2 regions of the Microbispora cellulosiformans genome follow, and region 1 is predicted to be linked to the other one. Evidence: predicted binding sites of a transcription regulator. Region 1 holds the regulator's gene; the other holds the start of a gene.
What was found. The regulator HrcA, encoded in region 1, represses chaperone genes, less so after heat shock. The targets are predictions, from matches to a motif close to TTGGCACTCTCNNNNNGAGAGTGCCAA.

Region 1 (4,412 bases):
GGCGGTCAGCGCGTCCTTGCCGGCCGTCGTGACCGTGCACTCGGCCACCCGGCCCGCGCCGTCGGTGAGGTCGACCCGCTCCCCCGCCCGAAGGCGGCGCACCGACGCGGCGTGCCGCCCCTCGGGCCCGTCGAGGACGATCGTGTCCCCCGCCTGACCGGCCGCCTCCGACAGGAACACCGGAACGCTCATGCCACCCCCTCGCCTGGCGGCTCGGGGTCGCATGCGCGAAACGCACTGTGCCCACCGACTCGCTCGCTCCGCTCGCTCATGCCACCCCCTCGCCCGGCGGCTCGGGGTCGCATGCGCGAAACGCACTGTGCCCACCGACTCGCTCGCTCCGCTCGCTCATCCGGCGTCAGCGGCCGTTGAAGGCGTCCCGCAGGCGCGAGAAGAAGCCCTGCTGGCCGGGAGAGAACTTGCCGGGCGGCCGCTCCTCCCCGCGTAGCTTCGACAGCTCCTTGAGCAGTTCCTCCTGCTGCGGGTCGAGCTTGGTCGGCGTCTCGACGTTCACGTGGATCAGCAGGTCGCCCCGGCCGGTCTCGTTGAGCCGCTGGATGCCCTTGCCGTACAGGGGGATGACCTGACCGGCCTGGGTGCCGGGCCGCACGTCGATGGCCTCCGCGCCGTCGAGGGTGTCGATCGACAGCACGGTGCCGAGCGCGGCGGCGGTCATCGGGATCTGGACGGTGCAGTGGAGATCGTCGCCGCGGCGTTCGAAGATCTGGTGCGGCCGCTCGGCGATCTCCAGGAACAGGTCGCCCGGAGGGCCTCCGCCCGGCCCGACCTCGCCCTCGCCCGCGAGCTGGATGTGCGTGCCGTCCTCGACGCCGGCCGGGATCCGCACCTTGATCGTGCGCCGGGTCCTGACCCGTCCCTCGCCCGAGCACTCCATGCAGGGGTGCCGGATGACGCTGCCGTACCCCCCGCACTGCGGGCAGGGGCGGGACGTCATGACCTGGCCCAGGAACGAGCGGGTGACCTGCGAGACCTCGCCCCGCCCGTGACACATGTCGCAGGTGTCGGGGTGGGTGCCGGACGCCGCCCCGGAGCCCTGGCAGACGTCGCAGACCACGGCCGTGTCGACCACGATCTCGCGTGTGGTGCCGAAGGCGGACTCCGCGAGGTCCAGTTCGACCCGGATGGTGGCGTTGCGGCCCCGGCGGGCGCGTGAGCGGGGGCCCCGCGCGGCGCCGGCCGAGCCGAAGAAGGCGTCCATGATGTCGCTGAACGGGAAGCCCGCGCCGAAGCCGCCCGCACCGGCCGGCCCGCCGCCACTCGCGAACGGATCGGCGCCCATGTCGTACATGCGGCGCTTGCCCGCGTCGGACAGCACCTCGTACGCCTGGTTGATCTCCTTGAACCGCTCCTGGGTCTCCGGGTCGGGGTTGACGTCCGGATGCAGCTCACGGGCGAGACGGCGATACGCCTTCTTGATCTCTTCCTGGCTGGCGTCGCGCCGGACGCCAAGGGTCGCGTAGTAGTCGTTGGACACTTATGACCCCGCCAGGATCTGGCCGACGTACCGCGCCACAGCGCGCACCGCACCCATCGTCACCGGATAGTCCATTCGTGTCGGGCCCAGCACTCCCAGCCGGGCCAGTTCCTTGTCGCCCGAACCGTATCCGGCGGCCACGATAGAGGTGCCGCGCAGCCCGCTGTAGGGGTTCTCGGATCCGATTCTGACGGTGAGTTCGGACAGCCCGCCGGTCTCGCCCAGCAGGCGCATGAGCACGACCTGCTCCTCCAGAGCCTCGAGCACGTCGCGCAGGCCCACGCTGAAGTCGGCGCCCGCCAGATTGGCCGTGCCACCGAAGACGATCTTCTCCTCGTGCCGCTCGACGAGCGTCTCAAGGAGCACGGACATGATGGTCGCCACCACCGGTCTCTCCTCCGGCGGCAGCCGTTCGGGAATGCCGGCCACGGTCTCGGGCACCTGCGAGAGCCAGCACCCGTCGAGGCAGCCGTTCAGCACGGAGCGCAGGTTCGCGATCCGGTCCTCGGCGAGCGCCTCGGGCAGATCGACCACCCGCTGCTCCACCCGCCCGGTGTTCGTGATCAGCACCAGCATGACCCGGCGCTCCGCCAGCGGGACGATCTCCACGTGGCGGACCGACGACCGGGTGAGAGAGGGATACTGCACGACGGCCACCTGCCGGGTGAGCTGCGCGAGCAGCCGCACCGTGCGCATGACGATCTCGTCGAGGTCGACCGCCCCGGCGAGGAACGTCTCGATGGCCCTGCGCTCCGCCCCGGACAACGGCTTGATCTGCGACAGCCGGTCGACGAACAGGCGGTATCCCTTGTCGGTCGGGACCCGTCCGGCGCTGGTGTGCGGCTGCGTGATGTAGCCCTGCTCCTCCAGCGCCGCCATGTCGTTGCGGATGGTCGCCGGGGAGACGCCGAGGTTGTGCCTGTCCGCCAGGGCCTTGGACCCCACCGGCTCGTTGGTGGACACGTAGTCCTCGACGATGGCGCGCAGGACGGCGAGCTTGCGGTCGTCGAGCAATGTGTCACCTCCCTGTGCCTGGAAACACCGACTCTGGCACTCTGTGTTCCCGAGTGCCAAGTGTACGGCTACGACCGCTCGGCGTGCGATAACGAGGAGACGATCAGGGGCAACGCGACTTGATTGCGGGCGCATCGGGCGAGCCGGCGGCCCGGGATTTGCTAGCGTTCCCCGCATGTACGGGCGGGACGTGCTTTCCGGAGACTGGCGGCGACCACGGCGGGGGCAGATCCCCGAGATCCCGGCCGAGCCCGACCTCGTGGTCGAGGACGCCGAGGGCCGCTTCTGCGGCGCGGTGGTGGACTGCGACAAGGAGGCCGTGACGCTGGAGGACCGCTTCGGGCGGCGCCGGGTGTTCCCGCTGACCCCCGCCGGGTTCCTCCTCGACGGCAGGCCGGTGACGCTGGTCCGCCCCCAGGCGCGGCCGTCCGGCCCGCTGCGGAGCGCCTCCGGGTCGATCGCGGTCGAGGGGCTGCGCGCCCAGGTCGCCAAGGAGAGCCGCATCTACGTCGAGGGCGTCCACGACGCCGCGCTGGTCGAGAAGATCTGGGGCCACGACCTGCGTGTGGAGGGGGTCGTCGTCGAGTTCCTGGAGGGCGTCGACGATCTGCCCGCGATCGTGGAGGAGTTCGGCCCGGAGCCGGGCAGGCGGCTGGGCGTGCTCGTGGACCACCTGGTGCCCGGCTCCAAGGAGAGCCGCATCGCCGCCCGGGTCTCCGGCGCGGACGTGCTCGTCGTCGGGCACCCCTTCGTGGACATCTGGCAGGCGGTCAAGCCTCGGGCGCTCGGCATCCCGGCGTGGCCGGACGTGCCGCGCGGCGTGCCGTGGAAGGAGGGCGTGATCGCCGCCCTGGGCTGGCGGATGGACCCCCAGGAGGCGTGGCGGCACATCCTCGGCCGCGTCACGACCTTCGCGGACCTGGAGCCCGAACTGCTCGGCCGCGTGGAGGAACTCATCGACTTCGTGACAGCCCCGGATCAGGCGGATTAGGGGGTCAGGTCGCGTACGACCGCGTCGGCGAGGAGCCGGCCGCGCAGCGTGAGCACGGCCCGGCCCGCCTTGAACGCCTCGGTCTCCAGCAGGCCGCTCCCCAGCGCCCGCGCGCAGGCCGTACGCGCCTCGGGGGCGAGGTCGGCGAGCGGGAAGCCCGATGCGAGGCGCAGCTCCAGCATGACGCGCTCGACGGCCCGGTCCTCCGCCGTCAGCACCTCGCGGGCGTGCGCCGGCGAGGCCCCCTCAGCCAGGCGGGCGGCGTACGCCACGGGGTGCTTGACGTTCCACCAGCGGGTGCCGCCGACGTGGCTGTGCGCCCCCGGGCCGACCCCCCACCAGTCGCCGCCGGTCCAGTAGAGCAGGTTGTGGCGGCAGCGGGCCTCGTCTCCCGCCGCCCAGTTGGAGATCTCGTACCAGCTCAGGCCCGCGGCCGTCAGGGCCTCCTCGGCGATGAGGTAGCGGTCGGCCGCCACGTCGTCCTCGGGCATCGGCAGCTCGCCGCGCCGGATGCGGGCGGCGAGCCGGGTGCCGTCCTCCACGATCAGGGAGTACGCCGAGACGTGGTCGGGCCCGGCCGCCAGGGCGGCCTCCAGCGAGGCCCGCCAGTCGTCGTCGCTCTCCCCCGGCGTGCCGTAGATCAGGTCGAGGTTGACGTGCTCGAACCCGGCCGCGCGGGCCTCCCGTACGGCCTCGGCGGGGCGGCCGGGCGTGTGCCGCCGGTCGAGGACGGCGAGGACGTGCTCGCCCGCGCTCTGCATGCCGAAGCTCATGCGGGTGAAGCCGCCCTCCCGCAGTTCCTTCAGATAGGTCGGGTCGACGGACTCGGGGTTGGCCTCGGTCGTCACCTCGGCGCCCGGCCGCAGGCCGAACTCCTCGGCGACGGCGTCCAGGATCCGTACGAGGTCGGCG
Region 2 (4,412 bases), on a different contig from region 1:
CGGTGGCCTCCGGCTCGCAGCTCACGAAGATCGACAAGGGCTTCCGCGAGCTGATCAAGCTCGGCCTGGTCGAGGAGCGGCCGTACCGGATCTTCGGCGCGCAGGCCGAGGGCTGCTCGCCGGTCTCCCGCGCCTTCAAGGCCGGGCAGGACGTGGTGCAGCCGGTCAAGCCCGACACCATCGCCAAGTCGCTGGCCATCGGCAACCCGGCGGACGGCCCGTACGTGCTCGACATCGCCCGGCGCACGGGCGGTGCGGTGGAGGACGTGAACGACGGCGAGGTGGTCGAGGCGATCCGCCTGCTGGCCAGGACCGAGGGCATCTTCGCCGAGACCGCGGGCGGCGTCACGGTCGGCGTGCTGCGCAAGCTCGTGCGCGAGGGGCGCCTCGACCCCGAGGCCGAAACCGTCGTGCTGAACACCGGCGACGGTCTCAAGACACTTGACGCGGTGGCCGCGCAGGCTCGCCCGTCCGCGGTCATCCGTCCCTCCCTCGACGCCTTCCGTGCGGCATTCGCCAACTGAAAGCGTTATCACAGGCCCATCGGCAGCAACGAAAGCGAGTGAGCAATGAGCGTTTCCGTGCGGATTCCGACGATTCTGCGGACGTACACCAACGGCGTCGCGGAGGTAAGCGGGGAGGGGGGAACGCTCCGCGAGGTCCTGCAGAAGCTGGATGCGGACTATCCGGGCATCGGAGGTCGAATCCTGGATGAGACGGGCAAGATTCGGCGTTTTGTCAACGTCTATGTCGGAGAAGAGGACGTCCGTTTCGCCGATGGGCTGGACACCGCCACGCCGGACGGGGTACAGATTTCGGTCATCCCCGCCGTCGCCGGGGGCTGAGCCGCGGCACCGCCGCCGTGCACCTGACATGCGCTTCTTTCACCGGGGAAGTGGGGCGTCGCGGCGGCGAAAGGTGAAGCGCTCAACCTTTCGGTAGAAAAGTGAATAATCGTCTGTACCGCTTTGAGCGAACGCGACGTAGTAGTTTGCGGATTGACTCTGTTGTTCTACGCCTTGACACGGGTATGGTCGAAGACGATCGACGAAACCGGGGGCTTCTTGGGTGTGGTCCCCAGCCCAGCAAGAGGAGTCGGAAGTGGCGCAGGGCACCGTCAAATGGTTTAACGCGGACAAGGGCTACGGCTTCATCGCGGTAGACGGTGGGAAGGATGTGTTCGTCCATTACTCGGCAATCATGATGGACGGCTACAAGGCCCTCGAGCAGGGTCAGCGGGTTGAGTTCGACATCACGCAGGGGCAGAAGGGCCCGCAGGCGGAGGCCGTACGGGCCGTCGCCTGATCCCGTCAAGCGACCATTGGAGGCCCGGTCCGCGATCCGCGGACCGGGCCTTCGGCTCGTCCGTGCCCGTCGGTCCTCGTTTGTCCTCGTAAGGGTGTTCGGGAACCTCGTCCAAGCTGGTCAGAGTGGCTTCCGCTTGCACTCTCGGGGGTAGAGTGCTAAATACTTGTTTGGCACTCTGAGGTCGAGAGTGACAACAACCGGGATCGGGGCGATGGGGCTCGCGCAGGGATAGCGGGTCCACGCCGTCGCGGGCGTCGGCTCGGTCCGTTGAAGACACCCTGCTACTGGGAGGTCTAGCCTAATGGCAGCCAAGATGATCGCGTTTGACGAGGACGCCCGGCGCGGTCTCGAGCGCGGTATGAACCAGCTCGCCGACGCCGTGAAGGTGACCCTCGGCCCCAAGGGCCGCAACGTCGTGCTGGAGAAGAAGTGGGGCGCCCCCACGATCACCAACGACGGTGTCTCCATCGCCAAGGAGATCGAGCTCGAGGACCCGTGGGAGAAGATCGGCGCCGAGCTGGTCAAGGAAGTCGCGAAGAAGACCGACGACGTCGCCGGTGACGGCACGACGACGGCCACCGTGCTCGCCCAGGCGCTGGTCCGCGAGGGCCTGCGCAACGTCGCCGCCGGCGCCAACCCGATGTCCCTGAAGAAGGGCATCGAGGCCGCCGTCGAGCGCGTCAGCGAGGAGCTGTCGAAGCTCGCCAAGGACGTGGAGACCAAGGAGCAGATCGCCTCCACCGCCTCCATCTCCGCCGCCGACCCGGAGATCGGCGCGCTCATCGCCGAGGCGATGGACAAGGTGGGCAAGGAAGGCGTCATCACCGTCGAGGAGAGCAACACCTTCGGTCTGGAGCTGGAGCTCACCGAGGGCATGCGCTTCGACAAGGGTTACGTGTCCGGCTACTTCGTGACCGACCCCGAGCGCATGGAGGCGGTCTTCGAGGACGCCTACATCCTCATCGCCAACCAGAAGATCTCGGCGAACAAGGACCTGCTCCCGCTGCTCGACAAGGTCGTGCAGTCCGGCAAGCCGCTGGTCCTCCTCGCGGAGGACGTCGAGGGCGAGGCCCTGGCGACCCTGGTGGTCAACAAGATTCGCGGGCTGTTCAAGTCCGTGGCCGTCAAGGCCCCCGGCTTCGGCGACCGCCGCAAGGCCATGCTCCAGGACATCGCGATCCTGACCGGCGGCCAGGTCATCTCCGAGGAGGTCGGTCTCAAGCTCGAGAACGCCACCCTCGACCTGCTCGGCCGCGCCCGCAAGATCGTCGTCACCAAGGACGAGACCACGATCGTCGACGGCGCCGGTGACGCGGAGCAGATCTCCGGCCGCGTGAACGAGATCCGCGCCGAGATCGACCGCACCGACTCCGACTACGACCGCGAGAAGCTCCAGGAGCGTCTCGCCAAGCTGGCCGGCGGCGTCGCCGTCATCAAGGCCGGCGCGGCGACCGAGGTCGAGCTCAAGGAGCGCAAGCACCGCATCGAGGACGCCGTCCGCAACGCCAAGGCCGCGGTCGAGGAGGGCATCGTCCCCGGCGGTGGCGTGGCCCTGCTGCAGGCCGGCGCCAACGCGTTCGACAAGCTGGAGGTCAACGGCGACGAGGCGACCGGCGCGGCGATCGTCCGCAAGGCGCTCGAGGAGCCGCTGAAGCAGATCGCCGTCAACGCCGGCCTCGAGGGCGGCGTCGTGGTGGAGAAGGTCCGCAACCTGCCCGCGGGCGAGGGCCTCAACGCCGCGACCGGCGAGTACGTCAACATGTTCGAGTCGGGCATCATCGACCCGGCCAAGGTCACCCGCTCGGCGCTGCAGAACGCGGCGTCCATCGCGGCCCTGTTCCTCACGACCGAGGCCGTCATCGCCGAGAAGCCCGAGAAGGAGAAGGCCCCCGCCATGCCCGGCGGCGGCGACATGGACTTCTGAGTCCTGCTCTCCCGCTTCACCAGGAAGGGCGGTTCCCCCTCGGGGGAGCCGCCCTTTTCCTTGTGCGCCCCCGTTTCCCCGCGCGCCTCGGGTCCCACGGGCGGCCGGGCTCCGCCGTCACCGCCTGACGTCGATCCCCGCGGCTCAGCTGAGGCGCCTGACCCAGCGGGCGCAGTCGGTCTGCATCGTGTATCCCGCCGCCGACCAGGCGTGGTGCGCCAGGGCGTTGTCGTTGAGGACCATCGCGTCGACCCGGAACGCGCCGTACTTCCGGAACCGCTCCTCGGCGGCCCGGATCAGCTGTGATCCGATGCCCTTGCGCCGCTCCGCCGGGTCGACGGCGAGCCGGTAGAGGCTCGCCCGCCAGCCGTCCCAGCCCGCGATCAGCGTGCCGACCACGCGGCCGTCGATCTCGGCGATGATCAGCGCCTCGGGGTCACGCTCGACCAGCGCCGTCACCTTGGCGGCGTCGTCGTGCCGGTCGGTGTTCTCCGCGGACTCCAGCCAGAACCGCAGCACGGCCTCGACGTCGTCGAGACCGCCGTACCGCAGGATGACCTCGCTCATCTCATATCAACTCCTCGGGAAGATCGTGGGCGTGCAGGATGGTCAGGGACGTCACGGCCCGGGTGAGGACGACGTAGAGGCGGGCGAGCCCCCGGTCCTCGGCGGCCACGATGCCGGCGGGCTCGGTCACGATCACGTGGTCGTACTCCAGTCCCTTGGCGAGTGTGGCCGGCACCAGCAGCACCCGGTCGTCGCCCGTCGCGTCGGGGCCGAGCACCGCGTGCGGCACGCCTGCGGTGTCCAGGGCGGCCGAGAGGGCCGGTACGGCGGCGTCCGCCGCGATAACACCGATCGAGCCCTCGCGGTCGAGCGTCCGCCGCAGGGCCTCCGGAAGGGCCGCGGCGACGTCGGGCACATGCCGTACGGACAGCGATCCGGCGCCGGGACGCAGGGAGCGGGGCGGGGCGAGATCGGGCGCGACGGAGGGCAGCAGCCGCGCGGCGAAGTCGAGGATCTCGCGGGGCACGCGGAAGCCGAGCGTGAGCTCGGTGACCTCCCCCGAGGGCTGGCCGAGGTGGTCGAGCACGGTCTTCCACGACCGCGCCGACCAGGGGGTGGTGCCCTGGGCGAGGTCGCCGAGCACGGTCGCCGAACCGGTGCGGCAGCGCCGCCC

Region 2: a site for HrcA is predicted at 1,476-1,502, ahead of groL (chaperonin GroEL). Genes of this name have one in related genera too.

Annotation. Positions count from the first base shown of each region.
Region 1 is NZ_VYTZ01000010.1:216,914-221,325, reverse strand. Features, by position in the region: gene F5972_RS26750 (16S rRNA (uracil(1498)-N(3))-methyltransferase) at 1-192, opposite strand, end outside; gene dnaJ (molecular chaperone DnaJ) at 359-1,495, opposite strand; gene hrcA (heat-inducible transcriptional repressor HrcA) at 1,496-2,509, opposite strand; gene F5972_RS26735 (DUF3097 domain-containing protein) at 2,685-3,500, shown strand; gene hemW (radical SAM family heme chaperone HemW) at 3,497-4,412, opposite strand, start outside.
Region 2 is NZ_VYTZ01000016.1:22,985-27,396, forward strand. Features, by position in the region: gene thrC (threonine synthase) at 1-524, shown strand, start outside; gene F5972_RS31235 (MoaD/ThiS family protein) at 570-845, shown strand; gene F5972_RS31240 (cold-shock protein) at 1,102-1,305, shown strand; gene groL (chaperonin GroEL) at 1,610-3,232, shown strand; gene F5972_RS31250 (GNAT family N-acetyltransferase) at 3,377-3,799, opposite strand; gene F5972_RS31255 (HelD family protein) at 3,801-4,412, opposite strand, start outside.